DNA from 3 places in the Pseudomonas sp. S3_C06 genome. Region 1 is predicted to be linked to each of the others. Evidence: predicted binding sites of a transcription regulator. Region 1 holds the regulator's gene; each other region holds the start of a gene.

The links. The regulator sigma-54, encoded in region 1, starts transcription at its own class of promoters, with help from an activator protein. The targets are predictions, from matches to a motif close to ANTGGCATNNANNTTGCTNT.
Positions count from the first base shown of each region.
Region 2: glnK (P-II family nitrogen regulator) is a predicted target of sigma-54. The motif match lies at 5,253-5,272, and genes of this name have one in related genera.
Region 3: glnA (type I glutamate--ammonia ligase) is a predicted target of sigma-54. The motif match lies at 2,215-2,234, and genes of this name have one in related genera.

Region 1 is NZ_CP162747.1:4,923,008-4,930,011, forward strand. Features, by position in the region: gene AB4N44_RS21720 (ZIP family metal transporter) at 1-393, shown strand, start outside; gene AB4N44_RS21725 (HPr family phosphocarrier protein) at 477-752, opposite strand; gene rapZ (RNase adapter RapZ) at 768-1,625, opposite strand; gene ptsN (PTS IIA-like nitrogen regulatory protein PtsN) at 1,628-2,092, opposite strand; gene hpf (ribosome hibernation-promoting factor, HPF/YfiA family) at 2,104-2,412, opposite strand; gene AB4N44_RS21745 (RNA polymerase factor sigma-54) at 2,486-3,979, opposite strand; gene lptB (LPS export ABC transporter ATP-binding protein) at 4,167-4,892, opposite strand; gene lptA (lipopolysaccharide transport periplasmic protein LptA) at 4,892-5,437, opposite strand; gene lptC (LPS export ABC transporter periplasmic protein LptC) at 5,424-5,996, opposite strand; gene AB4N44_RS21765 (KdsC family phosphatase) at 6,005-6,529, opposite strand; gene AB4N44_RS21770 (KpsF/GutQ family sugar-phosphate isomerase) at 6,529-7,004, opposite strand, start outside.
Region 2 is NZ_CP162747.1:3,652,558-3,659,561, forward strand. Features, by position in the region: gene AB4N44_RS16310 (DUF484 family protein) at 1-467, shown strand, start outside; gene xerC (tyrosine recombinase XerC) at 470-1,369, shown strand; gene AB4N44_RS16320 (HAD family hydrolase) at 1,366-2,073, shown strand; gene sutA (transcriptional regulator SutA) at 2,266-2,592, opposite strand; gene AB4N44_RS16330 (secondary thiamine-phosphate synthase enzyme YjbQ) at 2,695-3,120, opposite strand; gene AB4N44_RS16335 (ammonium transporter) at 3,336-4,673, opposite strand; gene glnK (P-II family nitrogen regulator) at 4,712-5,050, opposite strand; gene AB4N44_RS16345 (accessory factor UbiK family protein) at 5,465-5,725, shown strand; gene AB4N44_RS16350 (BRO-N domain-containing protein) at 6,085-6,612, shown strand; gene AB4N44_RS16355 (HigA family addiction module antitoxin) at 6,607-6,804, opposite strand.
Region 3 is NZ_CP162747.1:4,293,268-4,300,271, forward strand. Features, by position in the region: gene AB4N44_RS19135 (DUF4124 domain-containing protein) at 1-37, opposite strand, end outside; gene AB4N44_RS19140 (DUF4124 domain-containing protein) at 34-546, opposite strand; gene glnA (type I glutamate--ammonia ligase) at 714-2,120, opposite strand; gene thiI (tRNA uracil 4-sulfurtransferase ThiI) at 2,449-3,903, shown strand; gene typA (translational GTPase TypA) at 4,043-5,863, shown strand; gene AB4N44_RS19160 (YkgJ family cysteine cluster protein) at 6,157-6,594, opposite strand; gene AB4N44_RS19165 (glycogen/starch/alpha-glucan phosphorylase) at 6,855-7,004, shown strand, end outside.

The DNA of each region.
Region 1 (7,004 bases):
ATCCCTGAAGGTATGGCCGTCGGCGTGTCTGCCGGTGGCGGCATGCCGGATGCGGACAGTCTGGCCATGGGCATCGCTTTACAGGATGTGCCGGAAGGTCTGGTGATTGCATTGGTCTTGGCCGGGGCAGGGATGTCGCGGGTCAAAGCATTTTTAATCGGAGCGGCGTCAGGTCTGGTCGAGCCGGTGTTTGCGCTGCTGTGTGCCTGGCTGGTCGGTCTGGCGCAGGTATTGTTGCCGATAGGTCTGGCACTGGCGGCGGGGGCGATGTTGCTGGTGGTGACCCACGAGGTCATCCCGGAATCACGACGCCATGGTCATGAAAAACTGGCCAGTCTTGGCTTGTTGATCGGGTTTTGTCTGATGATGGTGATGGATACGGCGTTGGGTTGAAGTAGATCAACAGATCGCAGCCTTCGGCAGCTCTTACGGGGAAGATTTGTGCGTCGCGGGCTGCGATTTTTTGCCTCAGGTTTTCAACCACCTTCGCCGAAGTAGTCGTTGATCAGATCAACCAATGCCTGCAAGGCTTCATCAGCCTGTTCACCCTCGGTACTCAGTTGGATGACCGTACCCTTGCCGGCAGCTAGCATCATCATGGCCATGATGCTTTTTCCGTCGACCATGGATTCGGGAGTGCGCCCGACTCTGATAGTACAATTCTTGAACTCGCCAGCAACCCCGACAAACTTGGCCGATGCGCGGGCATGCAGGCCCAGCTTGTTGATGATTTCGATTTCCAGAGCAGGCATCGCGGTGTGAATCCTTTAAGTGAGGTCGCGGTGGCGAACCTGGACGTTCTTCAGGGTTTTCTGCAGGGCCTGACCCAGACGTTCGGTCAGGTAGACGGAGCGGTGATGCCCGCCGGTGCAGCCAATGGCAATGGTGACGTAGGCACGGTTGCTGGCGGCGAAGCGCGGCAGCCACTTGTGCAGGTAGGTGAAGATGTCCTGAAACATTTCTTCGACCTCCGGCTGTGCCGCCAGGTATTCAGCCACCGGCGCATCGAGACCCGATTGCGCACGCAGTTCCGGCTTCCAGTACGGATTGGGCAGGCAGCGCACATCGAACACCAGATCCGCATCCACCGGCATGCCGCGCTTGAAGCCGAAGGACTCGACCAGAAATGCGGTGCCCGGCTCTGGCTGATTCAGCAGACGCAGCTTGATGGAGTCGCGCAACTGGTACAGGTTGAGGTTGGTGGTGTTGATTTTCAGGTCGGCGAGGTCGGCGATCGGGCCGAGCAGGGCGGTTTCATCCTGGATCGCTTCGGCCAGCGAGCGATTGGCGTTGCTCAGTGGATGGCGTCGGCGGGTCTCGGAGAAACGCTTGAGCAGGGTTTCTTCGTCGGCGTCCAGATACAGGACATCGCACTGGATGTGCTTGGCCCGGACATCTTCAAGCAACTCGGGAAAGCGCGTCAGATGGCTCGGCAAGTTACGCGCATCGATCGACACGGCCACCAGCGGTTGCGCCAGCTCAGTGTGAATCAGCGCGCGTTCGGCCAGTTCCGGCAACAAGCCTGCGGGCAGGTTGTCGATGCAGTAATAGCCGTTGTCCTCAAGGACATCCAGAGCCGTACTTTTACCCGAGCCGGAACGGCCGCTGACGATGATCAAACGCATGATTAATGCCCGTTCTGCTCGCTCAGGACGACCTGATACAAGGCTTCGCTACTCGGTGCGCTACGCAGCTGTTCGCGCACTTCCTTACGATCCAGCATGCTGGCGATCTGACGTAGCAACTCCAGATGCGCATCGGTGGCGGCTTCCGGGACCAGCAAAACAAACAGCAGGTCAACCGGAGCGCCGTCAATGGCGTCGAAATCGATCGGAGCGTCAAGGTGCATCAGCGCGCTGATCGGCGCTTGGCAACCCTTGAGGCGGCAATGGGGGATGGCGATGCCGTTACCAAAACCGGTGGAACCGAGTTTTTCACGGGCAATCAACGCCTCGAAGACATCCTGCATGGCCAGATCCGGCACTTCGCGGGCGATCAGGTTGGCAATTTGTTCGAGGGCTTTCTTTTTACTGCCGCCCGGCACGTTCACGAGGGAACGGCCGGGGGTCAGGATACTTTCAAGTCGGATCATGGAATGGGGGGTTATCGACCTGTCGCGCCCTGGAGGAGGCTTTGGGTCTTTTCCTTATGCTTTTTGAGTTGGCGATCCAGCTTGTCGGTCAGTAGGTCAATGGCGGCATACATGTCGTCATGCTCGGCATTGGCAACCACTTCTCCGCCGGGAATATGCAAGGTGGCTTCGATTTTCTGCTTCAGCTTTTCGACGCACATCGTGACTTGCACGTTGGTGATCTTGTCGAAATGGCGCTCTAATCGGTCGAGTTTTTCGTTGATGTAGGTGCGCAGAGGTTCGGTCACTTCCAGTTGGTGTCCACTGATGTTGACTTGCATACAGCTTCTCCTTCGTTGCCAGTGCATAAAGCGGCAGGCTGGATAGCCTGCCACTGGAACGCTGTAACGTGGCTTACATCAACCGCTTGCGTTCGCTCGAAGGCGCGATCCCGAGGGATTCGCGGTACTTGGCGACGGTGCGGCGAGCCACCTGAATGCCTTGTGCCTCCAGTAAACCAGCGATCTTGCTGTCACTCAACGGCTTTTTCTGATTTTCCGCAGCAACCAGTTTTTTGATGATCGCGCGGATCGCCGTGGACGAGCATTCGCCGCCTTCGGAGGTGCTGACGTGGCTGGAGAAAAAGTATTTCAGCTCATAAATACCGCGCGGGGTATGCATGAATTTCTGCGTGGTCACCCGTGAAATCGTCGATTCGTGCATGCCGACCGCTTCGGCGATGTCATGCAGGACCAATGGCTTCATCGCTTCGTCGCCGTACTCCAGAAAACCGCGCTGATGCTCGACGATCTGGGTGGCAACTTTCATCAGGGTTTCGTTGCGGCTCTGCAGGCTCTTGATGAACCAGCGGGCTTCCTGCAACTGATTGCGCATGAAGGTGTTGTCGGCGCTGGTGTCGGCGCGGCGGACGAAACCAGCGTACTGGGCGTTGACGCGCAGCCGTGGCACCGATTCCTGATTGAGTTCGACCAGCCAGCGTTCGTTGTCCTTGCGCACGATCACGTCGGGCACGACGTATTCGGCTTCGGTTGATTCGATCTGTGAACCCGGGCGCGGATTAAGGCTTTGCACCAGCTCGATGACCTGACGCAGTTCGTCTTCCTTGAGCTTCATGCGCCGCATCAACTGGCTGTAGTCGCGGCTGCCAAGCAGGTCGATGTAATCGCTGACCAGACGTTTCGCTTCAGCCAGCCAAGGTGTCTTGGCCGACAACTGGCGCAATTGCAGCAGCAGGCATTCGCCGAGATTGCGCGCGCCGATGCCGGCCGGTTCGAACTGCTGGATGCGGTGCAGGACGGCTTCGATTTCGTCCAGTTCGATGTCCAGTTCCGGGTCGAACGCCTCAAGGATCTCTTCGAGGGTTTCGTCCAGGTAGCCCTGATTGTTGATGCAATCGATCAGGGTCACGGCGATCAGGCGATCGGTGTCGGACATCGGCGCAAGGTTCAGTTGCCACAGCAGGTGGCTTTGCAGGCTCTCGCCGGCGGACGTGCGTGTGGTGAAATCCCACTCGTCATCGTCGCTGCTGGGCAGGCTGCTGGCGCTGGTCTGGTAGACGTCTTCCCAGGCCGTGTCGACCGGAAGCTCGTTGGGGATGCGCTCGTTCCATTCGCCGTCCTCGAGGTTGTCGACCGTCGGGGCGGTTTCCTGATAGGACGGTTCCTGGATCTCGGTGTTGGGCTTCTGTTCGGCGTTGTCAGCCATGGGGTCGGAATTATCGAAGTCTTCGCCTTCTTCCTGGCGTTCGAGCATCGGATTGGATTCCAGCGCCTCCTGGATTTCCTGTTGCAGATCCAGGGTCGACAATTGGAGCAGGCGGATGGCCTGTTGCAGCTGCGGTGTCATCGTCAGCTGCTGGCCCATTCTCAAGACTAGCGATGGTTTCATGGCAGGGGCTTAACACCTTATTCGCCGGCGCTATGCGCCATCCACTACAGGGCGCCGAGGCGCCAAACTTAAGCAAATTATATGCCTGAAACTGAAGTGTTTGCCTAGAGCGCTGTAACAATTAAAGCGGATTAAATCCTGCTTGAATCGATACAGCGCCCCGGCGGCGCACCGGGCACTGTTGCGCTTACAGGCGGAACTCGTGGCCCAGATACACTTCCTTGACCAGATCGTTGGCCAGGATGGTTTCTGCATCGCCTTCAGCGATCAGTTGACCATCGTTGACGATGTAAGCGGTTTCGCAGATATCCAGCGTTTCACGGACGTTGTGGTCGGTGATCAGCACACCGATACCCTTGGCCTTGAGGTGGTGGATGATCTGCTTGATGTCGCCGACCGAAATCGGGTCGACACCGGCGAACGGTTCGTCGAGCAGGATGAATTTCGGTGCGGTCGCCAGTGCGCGAGCGATTTCCACCCGGCGGCGTTCACCACCGGAAAGGCTCATGCCGAGGTTGTCGCGGATGTGGCTGATGTGGAATTCCTGCAGCAGGCTTTCCAGCTCCTTGCGACGGCCGGCCTTGTCGAGTTCCTGGCGGGTCTCGAGGATGGCCATGATGTTATCGGCCACCGACAGTTTGCGGAAGATCGACGCTTCTTGCGGCAGATAGCCGATACCGGCCTTGGCGCGACCGTGCATTGGCTGATGGCTGACGTCCAGATCGTCGATCAGTACGCGGCCCTGATCGGCCTGTACCAGGCCGACGATCATGTAGAAGCACGTGGTCTTGCCGGCACCGTTCGGGCCGAGCAGGCCGACGATCTGGCCGCTGTCGATCGACAGGCTGACGTCACGCACGACCTGGCGGCTTTTATAGGCCTTGGCCAGGTGCTGAGCTTTCAGAGTTGCCATTACTGGGTTTTCTCGTCGGTTTTCTTCTTCGGCTGGATCACCATGTCGATGCGCGGACGCGCCTCGGTGACCTTGCTGCCGGTAGCGCGACCGGCGCTGGCCAGTTTCTTCACGGTGTCGTAGACGATTTTCTCGCCCTGAGTGACGTTGCCGTCTTTGTCGACGACCTTGGCCTTGTCGATCAGCACGACGCGGTTTTGCTGGGCGTGGTATTGAATCGTCACGCCGTAGCCTTGAACCGGTTTGGTGTCGCCCTGGGTTTGCAGCTGCTCGAAGTAAGCCAGGTTGCCCACGGAGGTCACTACGTCGATATCGCCATTCGGCGCGCGAGTCATGGTGACCGTGTTGCCTTTAACGATCATCGAGCCCTGGGTGATGATCACATCACCTTTATAGGTAGCGATGCCGTTCTTGTCATCCAGTTGGGCGTCGTCGGCCTGAATGCGGATAGGTTGCTGCTGATCGTTCGGCAGAGCCCAGGCGCTCACGCTTCCCAGTGCTGCGCCCAGACTGAGCAAAATAGGGAGGGTTTTAACGAGCCTCATACTGTCCTCTTACGTTCGATAGCAGGTGTATCCTGCTTTCCTTCAGGTACGCTTTCATTCCAACGCCAGTCGATACACCGCCAGCGCCGTCGATTCTAACGGGTTGCTCGGTCTGCGCATATTCCTGCTGCGGGAACACGGTCATGCGCGTGGAAGTGATCAGGATGTCACGCTTCTTTTCGTCGGTGCGCGCAACGCGTACCGAATCGATCAGCTCGACTTCGGTGCCGCCTGAGTTCACTTCACCGCGCTCACTGGTCACGTGCCACGGGAAGTCCGTTCCGCGGTACATGTTCAGATCGGGTTTGGTCACCAGCGTGACGTCGGTTGCCTTTACGTGCTCGGCCTTTTCCGACGTCATTTCATACTGCACCTTGCCATCCGGCAGGTATTGCAGGGTGTGCGTGTTGGTCGCATACCAGTCGATAGGCGTTTCCACCGAGGTGACCGGTGGTTTGTCGAGAAAGCGTTCCGGGCTGATATTCCAGTAGCCGACCGCGGCGAAAATCGCAGCGATGCAGCCGAACAGCAGGAAGTTACGAAATTTTTTGCTGAACATGGTTTGGCTCACAGGTACGCGGCGTTGGCCGCATCGAGGCGGCCCTGGGCGCGCAGGATCAATTCGCAGAATTCGCGGGCGGCGCCTTCACCACCGCGAGCGCGGGTCACGCCATGGGCGTGTTCGCGGACGAAGTCGGCGGCGTTGGCCACGGCCATGCCTAAACCTACGCGACGAATCACCGGCAGATCGGGCAGGTCGTCACCGAGATAGGCAACCTCTTCATAGCTTAGGCCCAGTTGCTCGAGAAGACCGTCGAGAACGACCAATTTGTCTTCGCGCCCCTGAAACAGGTGGGGGATGCCGAGGTTTTTCGCGCGACGCTCGACCACCGGGGTCTTGCGACCGCTGATGATAGCGGTCTGCACGCCGGCGTTCATCAGCATCTTGATGCCCTGGCCATCGAGGGTATTGAAGGTCTTGAACTCACTGCCGTCTTCGAGGAAGTACAGGCGCCCGTCGGTGAGAACGCCGTCGACGTCGAAAACCGCCAGTTTGATCGCTTTGCCGCGTTGCAGCAGATCGTTACTCATTACATGACTCCTGCGCGCAGCAGATCGGAGAGGTTGAAGGCGCCGACCGGGCGATCTTCCTCGTCTACGACTACCAATGCGTTGATTCGGTGGTCTTCCATGATTTTCAGGGCCTCGGCGGCCAGCATTTCCGGCCGGGCAGTCTTGCCGTGAGCGGTCATTACCTGATCGATGGTGGCGCTGCGAATGTCGATGCTGCGATCCAGCGTGCGGCGCAGATCGCCGTCCGTGAAGATCCCGGCGAGTTTGCCGTCAGTTTCAAGAATGACGGTCATGCCCAGACCTTTACGGGTCATTTCCATCAGTGCGTCCTTGAGCAGCGTGCCGCGCTGTACTTGCGGCAACTCCTGACCGGCATGCATGACGTTTTCCACTTTCAGCAACAGGCGACGGCCAAGGGCGCCACCCGGATGAGAAAAGGCGAAGTCTTCGGCAGTGAAACCGCGCGCCTCCAGCAACGCTACGGCCAGCGCAT
Region 2 (7,004 bases), 1.3 Mb from region 1:
ACGATCGCCTGTTCGACAAGACTCGTCGCCTGATCCTCGCCCTGATGGACGCCTCCAGTCTTGAAGACGTGGTGATCAGCGTCGAAGACAGTCTGCGCCAGGACTTTCAGGTGCCTTTTGTCAGTCTGATCCTGCTCGGTGACAACCCGGCGCCGGTCGGCCGTTGGGTCAGCCACGCTGACGCCCAAGTCGCCATCGGCGGCCTGCTCACCGAAGGCAAAAGCGTCAGCGGTAGCCTGCGCGAGCATGAACTGGACTTCCTCTTCGGCGAAGAACAGCGCAAGCAGATCGGCTCCACCGCTGTGGTCGCGGTCAGCCATCAAGGCATCCATGGGATTCTGGCGATCGCCAGCCGTGATCCGCAGCACTACAAGAGTTCGGTCGGTACGCTGTTCCTCAGCTACATCGCCGAAGTCATGGGCCGCGTGCTGCCACGGGTCAACAGCTCCCTGCGCTCGGTACGCTGAGCATGGAACGGCAACTGGACGCTTACTGCGAACACCTGCGCAGTGAGCGACAGGTGTCGCCGCACACGCTGTCGGCCTACCGCCGCGACCTCGACAAAGTCCTTGGCTGGTGCGTCAAACAGAACATCGGCAGCTGGGCGGCACTGGATATTCAGCGCCTGCGCAGCCTGATCGCCCGCCTGCATGCGCAGGGCCAATCCTCGCGCAGCCTCGCTCGATTGCTCTCGGCAGTACGCGGGCTCTATCACTATCTGAATCGCGAAGGTCTTTGCAACCATGATCCGGCCACGGGTCTGGCACCGCCGAAAGGCGAGCGCCGACTGCCGAAAACCCTCGATACCGACCGTGCACTGCAACTGCTTGAAGGTGCGGTAGAGGACGATTTTCTCGCACGTCGGGATCAGGCGATTCTTGAATTGTTCTACTCCTCCGGCCTGCGCTTGTCAGAGCTGACCGGGCTTAATCTTGATCAGCTGGATCTGGCCGATGGCATGGTTCAGGTGCTCGGCAAGGGCAGCAAAACCCGTCTGTTGCCGGTGGGCAAAAAGGCCCGTGAAGCGATCGAACAATGGCTGCCGTTGCGGGCCATGACCAACCCGGCGGACGATGCCGTGTTCGTCAGCCAGCAAGGCCGGCGCCTCGGCCCGCGCGCAATTCAGGTGCGGGTCAAACTGGCCGGCGAACGCGAGCTGGGGCAAAACCTGCACCCGCACATGCTGCGCCACTCATTCGCCAGCCACCTGCTCGAATCCTCGCAGGACCTGCGCGCGGTGCAGGAACTGCTCGGCCACTCAGATATCAAGACCACGCAGATCTACACCCACCTGGACTTCCAGCACCTGGCGGCGGTCTACGACAGCGCCCACCCACGGGCCAAACGCATGAAAGGCGATGATTCATGAGCATCCAGTTGATCACCTTCGACCTCGACGACACCCTGTGGGACACCGCCCCGGTGATTGTCAGTGCCGAAGCGGTATTGCGCGAATGGCTGAGCGAACATGCGCCGAATCTGGGCGCCGTGCCGGTCGAACATTTGTGGGCGATTCGTGAGCGGGTGTTGACCAATGAGCCGGGGTTGAAACATCGCATCAGTGCGCTTCGGCGGCGGGTGTTGTTTCATGCGATGGAAGACGCCGGGTACGCCCATGGCGAGGCATCCGATCTGGCAGACAAGGGCTTTGAAGTGTTTCTGCATGCTCGGCATCAGATCGAAGTGTTCCCTGAAGTCGAGCCAGTGCTGGAGGTTCTCGCCAATCACTATGCGCTTGGCGTGGTCACCAATGGCAATGCCGATGTGCGGCGGTTGGGGTTGGCGGATTACTTCAAGTTTGCGTTGTGCGCGGAAGATATCGGCATCGCCAAACCGGATGCGCGGTTGTTCCACGAAGCGTTGCAGCGCGGTGGCGCCACGGCCGAAACCGCCGTGCACATAGGTGATCATCCGGGCGATGACATTGCCGGGGCACAGCAGGCCGGATTGCGGGCGATCTGGTTTAACCCGGCGGGTAAGGTCTGGGAGGCGGATCGCCTACCGGATGCCGAAATCCGTAGCTTGAGCGACCTGCCAGCAGTACTCGCACGCTGGAATGCCCCCTCGAACTGATCTACTACCCCCCTGTGGGAGCGAGCCTGCTCGCGAAGGCATTCTGTCATTCAATACTGATGTTGACTGACCCACCGCTTTCGCGAGCAGGCTCGCTCCCACAGGGGAATTGCGTTCACTTCGATTGCTTTATTTCACCCATGAAAAAGCCCGCAGCGACGGCGGGCTTTTTCAGCAAGCCAGCGGCACGCCTCAGATAGGGCGGCTGCCGTACTTGTTGTCCGGCTTCTTCGGCGGATCGGCGACCACGTTGGCCTCCACTTCCTGAACCTTGCCGCCACGCGACAGGAACTCTTCCATGGCCTTGGCCAGGGCGTCGCGTTCCTTGTTCTTGGCTTCAATGCTCGGCAACTCGTCTACCGACACCGCAGCCTTGGCTTTGCCTTTGGCAGCCGGGGCCGGCGTATCGTCGCCACCATCGTCGTCAGCAACGTCTTCCGCTGCTGCTTCCAGACCTTCCTCGGCCTCGTCTTCGTCGCCTACTTCGAGGTCGTCGTTTTCCAGATCATCGTCGCTCATGTTCTACCTCATGACTTGCGAAAAGCAGATTAGTTATAGACCAGCTTTGGCAACTGTCGAAAGTCGCCGTTAAAAAATCAGTAACCATTGGTGACCAACGGTTTATGCCCCTTCACCGTGCAAGGTGGCGAGGACTTTTCGGGCACCGCCATGATCACGGTGCTCGCCCAGATAAACGCCTTGCCAGGTCCCCAGTGCCAGGCGACCTGCCGAAACCGGCAGACTGATCTGGCAGCCAAGCACGCTGGCCTTGAAGTGCGCCGGGAGGTCGTCCAGGCCTTCGTCGTTATGCTCATAGCCGTCTGTTCCTTGTGGGATCAGACGATTGAAAAATCGTTCGAAGTCGCGACGTACCGCCGGATCGGCGTTCTCGTTGATGGTCAACGACGCCGAGGTATGCTGCAGCCACAAATGCAACAGACCGACCCGGCACTCCCTGAGTTCAGGCAGCCCCGCGAGTAACTCGTCCGTTACCAGATGAAAACCCCGGGGCCGTGCCCGCAGGGTTATCAGAGTCTGTTGCCACATACAGTTCTCCGCACGTTCGGGGCGCATTCTAGCGCGCTCTGGGAAAAAACAAAGGCCCTAATATTCCTGCAATCATGTAAGCCATTGGCCGCAGAAAAACGCCCGTCGTAAACACGACCAAAGCAGTACGAAAAATCCTTTCAGCTGCTCTCTGAATGACAAATTCCGGACAAAAAAATGCCCGGCGAACCGGGCAAATTTTTTAATGCGCGTACTTACAGGTTGTAGCCGCGTTCGTTGTGTTGTGCCAGATCGAGGCCGACCGACTCTTCTTCTTCGGTCACACGCAGACCCATCACAGCGTCGAGTACCTTGAGGATGATGAAGGTGACGATCGCGGTGTAGATCACCGTGAAGCCCACGCCTTTGACCTGAATCCACACTTGCGCACCGATATCGGTCACGGTGCCGAAGCCACCCAGCGCCGGCGCAGCGAAGACGCCGGTGAGGATCGCGCCGAGGATACCGCCGATACCGTGCACGCCGAACGCGTCCAGGGAATCGTCATAACCGAGTTTGCGTTTCAGGGTGGTGGCGCAGAAGAAGCACACCACGCCCGCCGCCAGACCAATCACCAGTGCGCCCATCGGGCCCACGGTGCCGGCTGCCGGAGTGATCGCTACCAGACCGGCAACCACACCCGAAGCGATGCCCAGCGCGCTTGGCTTGCCGTGGGTGACCCACTCGGCAAACATCCAGCCCAGTGCGGCGGCAGCGGTAGCGATCTGAGTGACCAGCATCGCCATGCCGGCGGTGCCGTTGGCCGCTGCAGCGGAGCCGGCGTTGAAGCCGAACCAGCCGACCCACAGCATCGCCGCACCCATCAGGGTGTAACCGAGGTTGTGCGGGGCCATCGGGGTGGTCGGGAAGCCTTTGCGCTTGCCCAATACCAGGCAGGCAATCAGACCGGCGACACCGGCGTTGATGTGCACCACGGTGCCGCCCGCGAAGTCGAGCACGCCCCAGTCCCACATCAGGCCGCCGTTGCCGGACCAGACCATGTGCGCGATCGGTGCATAAACCAGGGTGAACCAGATGCCCATGAAGATCAGCATCGCGGAGAACTTCATCCGCTCGGCGAACGCGCCGACGATCAGCGCCGGAGTGATGATCGCGAAGGTCATCTGGAAGGTGATGAACACCGCCTCAGGGAACAGAGCCGCTGGGCCGGTCAGGCTCGAAGGCGTGACACCGGCGAGGAACGCCTTGCCCATGCCGCCGAAGAACGAGTTGAAGTTGACGACGCCCTGCTCCATGCCGGTGGTGTCGAACGCAATGCTGTAGCCATAAATGACCCACAGGATGCTGATCAGACCGGTAATGGCGAAGCACTGCATCATCACGGAAAGAATGTTTTTCGAGCGAACCATGCCGCCGTAGAACAGCGCCAGGCCCGGGATGGTCATGAACAGCACAAGTGCCGTCGAGGTCAGCATCCAGGCAGTGTCGCCGGAATTAAGGACTGGGGCCGCCACTTCGTCTGCCGCCATTGCAAGGCTTGGCATTACGATGGACAACAGGGCTCCTAGCCCTGCGAATTTACGCAGAGTCATATTGTTTTCTCCTGGGGCGTTGGGGTTTGTGGCGGCGGTTAAATCGCGTCGGTATCGGTTTCGCCGGTACGGATGCGAATCGCCTGTTCCAGATTGACCACGAAGATCTTGCCGTCACCGATCTTGCCAGTGTTGGCCGCCTTGGTTATCGCCTCGATAACCCGATCCAGATCCTTGTCGTCGATGGCCACGTCGATTTTCACCTTGGGCAGAAAATCGACCACATATTCCGCGCCGCGATACAGCTCGGTGTGACCCTTCTGCCGGCCGAAGCCTTTGACTTCAGTAACGGTAATGCCCTGCACGCCGATTTCGGACAGCGACTCGCGCACGTCGTCCAACTTGAACGGCTTGATGATGGCAGTGACTAGCTTCATGAAAACTCTCTCCCGAATTGGTGGACTTGCCCCAGGAAAACAAACCCGACTCAAGTCTAAGCGCAGTGCCTGGCTTTGTAACGCATCGTCGGCCTTACCTGCCCGACTGACGCCAGCTAACCGCTGCTGACGAAACTCCCCGCTCCGTCTGCCGCACTGCATTCGTCACAGCGACTGCATCAGTGCATGGGTCGAAGGTGACTAAGCAGAAACCTTGCCATCTCGCCAAAATCCCCTGATTTCAATCCCTTGGCCGCTGCTGCAAGCCATTGCACCCAAAACGCCATCCGGATACGCACAACAACGGTGCGTCGCCGTCCATCCGCCTGCGCGAAAAGCGTGCATCCCTGACCACGAGATTGACTATAGACACTGCGTGATACACTGCCGGCCATTGTTTCCAGGACATTCACCATGCTCGCGCCCAAAGACTTCCTCGACGCCCTGAGCGGCACCGCCTCCCGCCTGTTCAACGGCGACACCCCGCTGCCGAAAGCCGAAATCGAAAGCCAGTTCAAGATGCTGCTGCAGAGTGCCTTCAGCAAACTCGACCTGGTCAGCCGTGAAGAGTTTGATAGCCAGATGGTTGTGTTGGCGCGTACTCGCGCTCGACTTGAGAGTCTCGAAGCCAAAGTCGCCGAGATGGAAGCCAAGCTGACACCGCCCGCTGAATAATCCGCGCCCCCTGTAGGAGCTGCCGAAGGCTGCGATCTTTTGATCTCCAGCCCTTCAACCATCCCGGCAACGTCCTACAACCTGCACCACCGCCGTCCGATTGCGCCGAAAAGCCCAGGTTTCTAAGCTCACCCGATGCTGAATGTTCAGCACCGGGTTTGGCGACCCGAACAGCTTAAGGCGCACGACAACCATGATGGCGGCTACATTTACCGCCACATCGTTTCATGGCGGTTGTGCGTGGGAGACCTTCGGGTCTGCCGGGTTCCTTTTGCTCCGGTTCGCCAACCCGCGTACAACTGCCACCCAATCGTTTGGCGACGATTGAGGGCAGCCCCTTAAGCAAGAGGAACTGTTCAATGAATCAAGAAGAGACTTATCTAAGCCCGCACATCTTCACCCGCCACAAACTCCCCCTCCACGCCCTCCTCATCCAGAACCAACCCTGGTTCTGCGCCCGAGACCTGAGTCGCCTGCTGCACATCTACCTCAACGAACGCATGCTGCGAAAACTCGACCCCGACCAATACCAAACCCGCAAAACCCTGATCCACAAGCAGATCGAAAACACCCTGCTGATCAGCGAATCCGGCATCTACGCCCTCCTCGTCTACCACTACTGCCCCGAATACCGGGCACTGCGCGAATGGATCACCCACCAGGTCATCCCTACCCTGCGCGACGCCCAACATCCCAGCACAAGCGAACGTCCACACCTGAGCCTGCTCAGTTGGCCGAACATGACGTTGAGTTTGTTGCACTGGAATAACCAGCCGTGGATACGGTTACACGATGTGCCGGAGATGATGGTGGAACGGGAACAGACCAAGCGCCCAATGACGGGGCCATGGTGGAAAAGGGCTTCGCGGATGCTGCAATCGCTATAAACCCGCATGCCGGAGCTGGGCACTGCGCAAATCGTAAGTCGACTGAAGATTCATCCAGAACTCAGGCGTAGTGTTGAGATGAGTGGCAAGGCTGATTGCCAGATCGGCGCAGATCCTGAGCTGGCATTTCACAAGCTTTTCTATCTCACTTTCGGGACAGTTCGTGGGCATGGCCAGATCCATGACAGTCATGCCCAACGGCTCCATGAATTACTTACTCAGAACCTCGCCCGGATGAATCGGGCGCATACCATTGCGGTCCATTTTTCGCCTCCAGAGGCTGCGTTGAGTGACCAAACTGGAGCATCCGACTCCTGGATACAAGACCTTCACACCCCTTTCGCCGGCGTCCTACAACTATTAGGGCATGGCCCTACTAACATCAGCGTCTG
Region 3 (7,004 bases), 630 kb from region 1:
TCAGCGCCAACACGACGAACAAACATGCGCGGATCATGGCTTGTGCACCCGCTGCACGCTGAGAGGTACTGGTGGGCTCTGCTGGATGATCGTCTGTCCGTCGATCACCTGCACCGCGAGGCGATGTTCGCCGCGATCGACGTTCACCAGTTGCAGGATCGGCACGTTGCTCGGCTGACCGTAAGGCTCATCGTCCAATACCAGCCTCAACTGATGCGGCGGCTGTAGGCGCGGCTTGATCAGCACTTGGACGGTGAACGTGCCGTTATTGGCGCGCACGGCCTCTTCGGTGGGCAGGCCTGCGAGTTCAAGAATGTCGTAGGCGTTGCGCACAGGTTCACGGTTGTCGGTTTCGGGCGCGGGTGATGCGCCGGGTGCCTGCGGCTCGACACGATTGAGCGGCGGCAACTCCACGGGCTGCGCCTGCACACCGTCCGGCGAGTGATCGCTATACACCGTGTTGCCGTTGGCGTCGGTGTACTTGTAGATCTGCGCAGTGGCGGGCAGGACGATCAGCAGCAGTATGTAGAAAAAGGTGCGACCCATGAAATCGACCGGGATTGAAAGCGATGGGGTGCAGCATAGGACAGGGTGGGCGAGAGGCCCAAGCTGTTAACAATTGGAATTGAAAAGCAAAGTCAAAAGATCGCAATAAAAAAGGCCTCCCGAAGGAGGCCTCTTTCACTCACGCCACGTAACGCGGCGCTACCGGATCAGCAGCTGTAGTACAGCTCATATTCCAGTGGGTGTACGAAGGTGCGAACCTTGATTTCTTCTTCCGATTTCAGCGCGATGTAAGCGTCGATGAAGTCGTCGGAGAACACGCCGCCCTTGGTCAGGAACGCGCGGCCCTTGTCCAGCTCTTCCAGGGCTTCTTTCAGGCTGCCGCAAACTTGTGGGATCTCTTTCGCTTCTTCAGGCGGCAGGTCGTACAGGTTTTTGTCGGCAGCGTCGCCTGGGTGGATCTTGTTCTGGATACCGTCCAGACCGGCCATCAGCAGTGCAGCGAAGGCCAGGTACGGGTTGGCAGCCGGATCCGGGAAGCGTGCTTCGATACGGCGGGCTTTCGGGCTCGACACGTAAGGAATACGGATCGAAGCGGAACGGTTGCGAGCCGAGTAGGCCAGCATTACCGGAGCTTCGAAGCCTGGCACCAGACGCTTGTAGGAGTTGGTCGCCGGGTTGGTGAAGCCGTTCAGGGCCTTACCGTGTTTGATGATGCCGCCGATGAAGTACAGAGCGGTATCGGACAGGCCGGCATAACCTTCACCTGCGAAGGTGTTCTTGCCGTCTTTCCAGATCGACATGTGTACGTGCATGCCCGAACCGTTGTCGCCGTACAGTGGCTTCGGCATGAAGGTCGCGGTACGGCCGTAAGCGTCAGCAACGTTGTGCACAACGTACTTCAGGGTTTGGGTTTCGTCGGCTTTCTTCACCAGGGTGTTGAACTTGACGCCGATTTCGTTCTGGCCGGCAGTCGCCACTTCGTGGTGGTGAACTTCAACGGTCAGGCCCATTTCTTCCAGTGCGTTGCACATGGAGGTACGGATTTCGTGGTCGTGGTCGAACGGTGGCACCGGGAAGTAGCCGCCTTTGACGCCTGGACGGTGACCTTTGTTGCCGCCTTCGATGTCCTGGTCGGACATCCACGAACCTTGCTCGGAGTAGATCTTGAACATCGAGCCGGAGATGTCCGACTTGAATTTCACCGAGTCAAAGATGAAGAACTCAGGCTCTGGACCAGCGAACACGGTGTCACCGATACCGGTGGCTTTCAGGTGTTCTTCGGCGCGCTTGGCGATCGCACGTGGGTCGCGGTCGTAGCCTTGCATGCTCGAAGGTTCGATGATGTCGCACACCAGGATCAGGGTGGCGTCTTCGGTGAACGGGTCGAGAACGGCAGTTTCGTCAACCGGCATCAGGATCATGTCGGAGGCTTCGATGCCTTTCCAGCCAGCAATGGAGGAACCGTCGAACATCTTGCCGACTTCGAAGAAGTCTTCATCCAGCGCATCGCGAGCCGGCATGGTCACGTGGTGCTGAGTGCCTTTGGTGTCCGTGAAGCGCAGATCAATCCACTTGACGTCATGATCTTTGATGAGTTGAACCGTCTTCGACATATGTCCTCCGGGTGGCTTCGGGCTTGGTAGTGGATGCCCTTGAATTTGGGTGATGCCGGCGCGAATACTCTGCCAAGGCAACCTGCCTCACAAGGGAGCAAATTGCATGCCAGTGCCCCAGCATGGGTTTTTTGCCCCAGATTCACGCTTATTGAGGTGCAAAGCGCCTGAATGCGGAAAATCTCGCCCTTTAATGTAGCGTCGTAAAACGAAAATGACCTGTTTTGGTGCGTGCAAAACCTTCTGCACATTAACTGGTTAAACCTTGAGCAATTTCCGCTATAATCCGCGCCCCCCTTTTTCGGCTGGCCGTTCGCGCGCTGTTTTCATGAAACTAATCGTAAAAGTCTTCCCCGAGATCACCATCAAAAGCCGACCTGTCCGGACGAAGTTCATCCGCCAGCTGGCCAAGAACATCCGCACCGTGCTCCGTGACCTGGACCCGGCCGTGGTGGTGAACGGTGTGTGGGACAATCTCGAGCTGGAAACCCGCGTTACCGACCCCAAAGCCTTGAAAGAGATGGGTGAGCGCCTGACCTGCATGCCGGGCATCGCGCACTTCCTGCAGATCGACGAGTACCCGCTGGGCGACTTCGACGACATCACCGAGAAGTGCAAACAGCACTACGGCGATGCACTGGCCGGGAAGATTTTCTCGGTGCGCTGCAAGCGTGCCGGCAAGCACACCTTCAGCTCGATGGACGTCGAAAAATACGTCGGCAGCAAGCTGCGCCGTGAGTGCGGTGCCGCCGGTATCGACCTGAAAGCGCCGGAAATCGAAGTCCGTATCGAAGTTCGCGACAAACGGTTGTTCGTCATTCACAGCCAGCACAACGGCATCGGCGGCTACCCGCTCGGCGCCCTGGAGCAGACGCTGGTATTGATGTCCGGCGGCTTTGACTCGACGGTTGCGGCCTACCAGATCATTCGTCGCGGCCTGATGACGCACTTCTGCTTCTTCAATCTGGGCGGTCGTGCCCATGAATTGGGCGTGATGGAAGTCGCGCATTTCATCTGGAAGAAGTACGGCAGCTCGCAACGCGTGCTATTTGTCAGTGTTCCGTTCGAAGAAGTGTTGGGCGAAATTCTCGGCAAAGTCGATAACAGTCATATGGGCGTCGTATTGAAGCGTATGATGTTGCGCGCGGCCTCCAACATCGCCGACCGTCTGCACATCGAAGCGCTGGTCACCGGTGAGGCGATCTCCCAGGTGTCGAGCCAGACGCTGCCGAACCTGTCGGTGATCGACTGCGTGACCGACAAACTGGTCCTGCGTCCGCTGATCGTGGCGCACAAGCAGGACATCATCGACACGGCCAACGAGATCGGCACCGCCGATTTCGCCCGGCACATGCCGGAATACTGCGGGGTTATTTCGGTCAATCCGAAGACCGCCGCCAAACGCGGTCGCGTTGAGCACGAAGAGAAAGAATTCGACATGGCGGTCCTCGAGCGTGCGCTCGAAAACGCCAAACTGGTGCCGATCGATCGGGTGATCGACGAATTGGGCCAGGACGTACAGATTGAAGAAGTCAGCGAAGCACTGGCCGGCCAGATCGTGATCGACATCCGTCACCCGGATGCCGCCGAGGATGAGCCGCTGGAACTCGCTGGCGTAGAAGTACAGACGATGCCGTTCTACGCAGTGAACGCTCGTTTCAAGGAGCTGGATCCGACTCGCCAGTACCTGCTGTATTGCGACAAAGGCGTGATGAGTCGCCTGCATGCTCACCATTTGCTCAGTGAGGGGCATGCCAATGTGCGCGTTTATCGACCGAGCTAAGTGCCCGGGGCTGTTTGCCTGTGGCCTGCGTCACCGGCCCCCCGACACCGCCGTCAAGCTGTAACGGCCATGCCGGACACTACTGCTAATCGCTGCCAAGACTTGTCAGCAAACCGAATCCTCTGATCGAGATACACAAGTGATCGAAAATCTACGCAACATCGCCATCATTGCCCACGTTGACCATGGTAAAACCACCCTGGTAGACAAACTCCTGCGTCAATCCGGCACTCTGGAGCGCAACGAGCTCAACGACGAGCGCGTGATGGACTCCAACGACCAGGAAAAAGAGCGCGGTATTACCATTCTGGCGAAAAACACCGCCATCAACTGGAACGGCTACCACATCAACATCGTGGACACCCCGGGCCACGCCGACTTCGGCGGCGAAGTTGAACGCGTAATGTCGATGGTCGACTCCGTTCTGCTGCTGGTTGACGCTCAAGACGGCCCTATGCCGCAAACCCGTTTCGTGACCAAGAAGGCTTTCGAAGCCGGCCTGCGTCCGATCGTGGTAATCAACAAGGTTGACCGTCCAGGCGCGCGTCCGGACTGGGTTCTGGACCAGATCTTCGACCTGTTCGACAACCTCGGTGCTACCGAAGAACAACTGGACTTCCAGGTTGTGTACGCCTCGGCCCTGAACGGCATTGCCGGTCTGGATCACACCGCCATGGCTGAAGACATGACCCCGCTGTACCAAGCGGTAGTCGACCACGTTCCGCCTCCGGCTGTTGACCGTGATGGCGCGTTCCAGATGCAGATCTCCGCTCTGGACTACAACAGCTTCCTGGGTGTTATCGGCGTTGGCCGTATCGCTCGTGGCCGCGTCAAGCCGAACACCCCGGTTGTGGCGATCGGTGCCGACGGCAAGCGCCGTAACGGCCGTATCCTGAAACTGATGGGTCACCACGGTCTGCACCGCATCGACGTTGAAGAAGCTGCAGCAGGCGATATCGTTTGCATCAGCGGTATGGACTCGCTGTTCATCTCCGACACCCTGTGCCACCCGGACACTGTCGAGGCGATGAAGCCTCTGACCGTTGACGAGCCAACCGTTTCGATGACCTTCCAGGTAAACGACTCGCCATTCTGCGGTAAAGAAGGCAAGTTCGTGACGTCCCGTAACATCAAGGACCGTCTGGACAAAGAGCTGCTGTACAACGTTGCACTGCGCGTTGAAGAAGGCGACACCGCCGACAAGTTCAAGGTTTCCGGCCGTGGTGAGCTGCACCTCTCGGTATTGATCGAAACCATGCGTCGCGAAGGCTTCGAGCTGGCCCTGGGCCGTCCTGAAGTAATCATTCGTGAAGTGAACGGCGTTAAACAAGAACCGTTCGAAAACGTGACCATCGACATCCCTGAAGAAGCTCAGGGCAAGGTCATGGAAGAGATGGGTCTGCGTAAGGGCGACCTGAGCAACATGGTGCCGGATGGCAAAGGCCGTGTTCGTCTGGAATACAACATCCCTGCTCGCGGTCTGATCGGTTTCCGTAACCAGTTCCTGACCCTGACCAACGGTGCTGGCATCCTGACCTCGATCTTCGATCGCTACGACACCGTCAAGTCGGGCCACATGTCCGGCCGTCAGAACGGCGTTCTGGTTTCGGTTGAAACCGGCAAGGCACTGACCTACTCGCTGGAAACCCTGCAGGCTCGTGGCAAGCTGTTCGTAGAACACGGCCAGGAGATCTACAACGGTCAAATCGTTGGTCAGAACAGCCGCGACAACGACCTGGGTGTAAACCCAACCAAAGGCAAGAAGCTCGACAACATGCGTGCTTCGGGTAAAGACGAAACCATCGCTCTGGTTCCACCTGTTCGCTTCACTCTGGAACAGGCTCTGGAATACATCCAGGAAGACGAGCTGTGCGAAGTTACTCCTAAGTCCATCCGTCTTCGCAAGAAGATCCTGGACGAAAGCGAGCGTACCCGCGCTGCCAAGAAAGCCAAGGCGTAACTTAGCCCGAGCTTGAAAAAACGCCCCCGGTCGCGAGACCGGGGGCGTTTTTGTTTGTCTGGGGGAAATGCAGGTTGGGTCTTGAAGATCAAGAGCCCCTCACCCTAGCCCTCTCCCGGAGGGAGAGGGGACTGATTGGGGGATGTTTTAGAAATGCGTCGACCTGGTGGGGCTGTACCGAATCTATAATCGACTGGATTTTTCAGGTCGGTGTCAGGCGCAAGACACCTCGGTCGGCTCCCTCTCCCTCCGGGAGAGGGCTGGGCGGTCGGCGTTCCGATGAGGGTAAGCGTTTAAAACTTCTCGATTGCGCGGAAATTCTGCTCGCGCACGACTTCCTTCGGCTTGTACGCGCAATACCCCGGCCGCGGCCCGATCTTCGGGTGATTGCGGCAAGTGTCCGGGCGCTTGTCATAAATGGTGCACAGGCGGCTCTTACGATCCAGGTAGTAGCAATCGTTGTTGCTCATGCGCTGCAGGGTGAAGATGCCGGACTTCTGATTGAAACGTTCAACCAGGCCTTCCTTTTGCAGACGCTTGGCGATGTTCTTTGGCGGGTCACCCAGTTCGAACTCGTCGACCACACCGATGCGCACCAGATCCTTGATCTTTACCTCAACCGGCAGCGTGCAGCAGCTGGATATGCAGGAACCGCACATCGGGGCTGAGTATTTCGCCCACGTATCGAGACGATCGATCTCGGCGGCGGCAATCAGGTTGGGCTTCATCATCGGGAGTTACCAGGTGTGTATGCATCAGGGCGCGCGATCATACCGGGACTGGTGGATTTTTGAACAACCTTTCGCCAGATTTTTTCTGCGTGCAGGCACATTGCCGGACAATTCGGCACGGCCCCTGCATTCATTAGCTCACTCGCCAAGGTAATGCCGGGCTATCTCACAGTCTCGGGAAAAACTGCCGAACCAGAGCCGCTACCGTCGGTCAGACCGTCTAGGCTCAGACAATTCCCCGCTCGCTCGAGGTCCTATCGATGACTCAAGAACCACTAGTTCGCGAAGCAGAGGTGGCCGCATTTCGCGACGCCGTCCTGACCAAACTCACCTACGCCGTGGGCAAAGACCCCGATCACGCCTTCGACCATGACTGGTTCGAAGCCATCGCATTGGCTGCGCGTGATCAC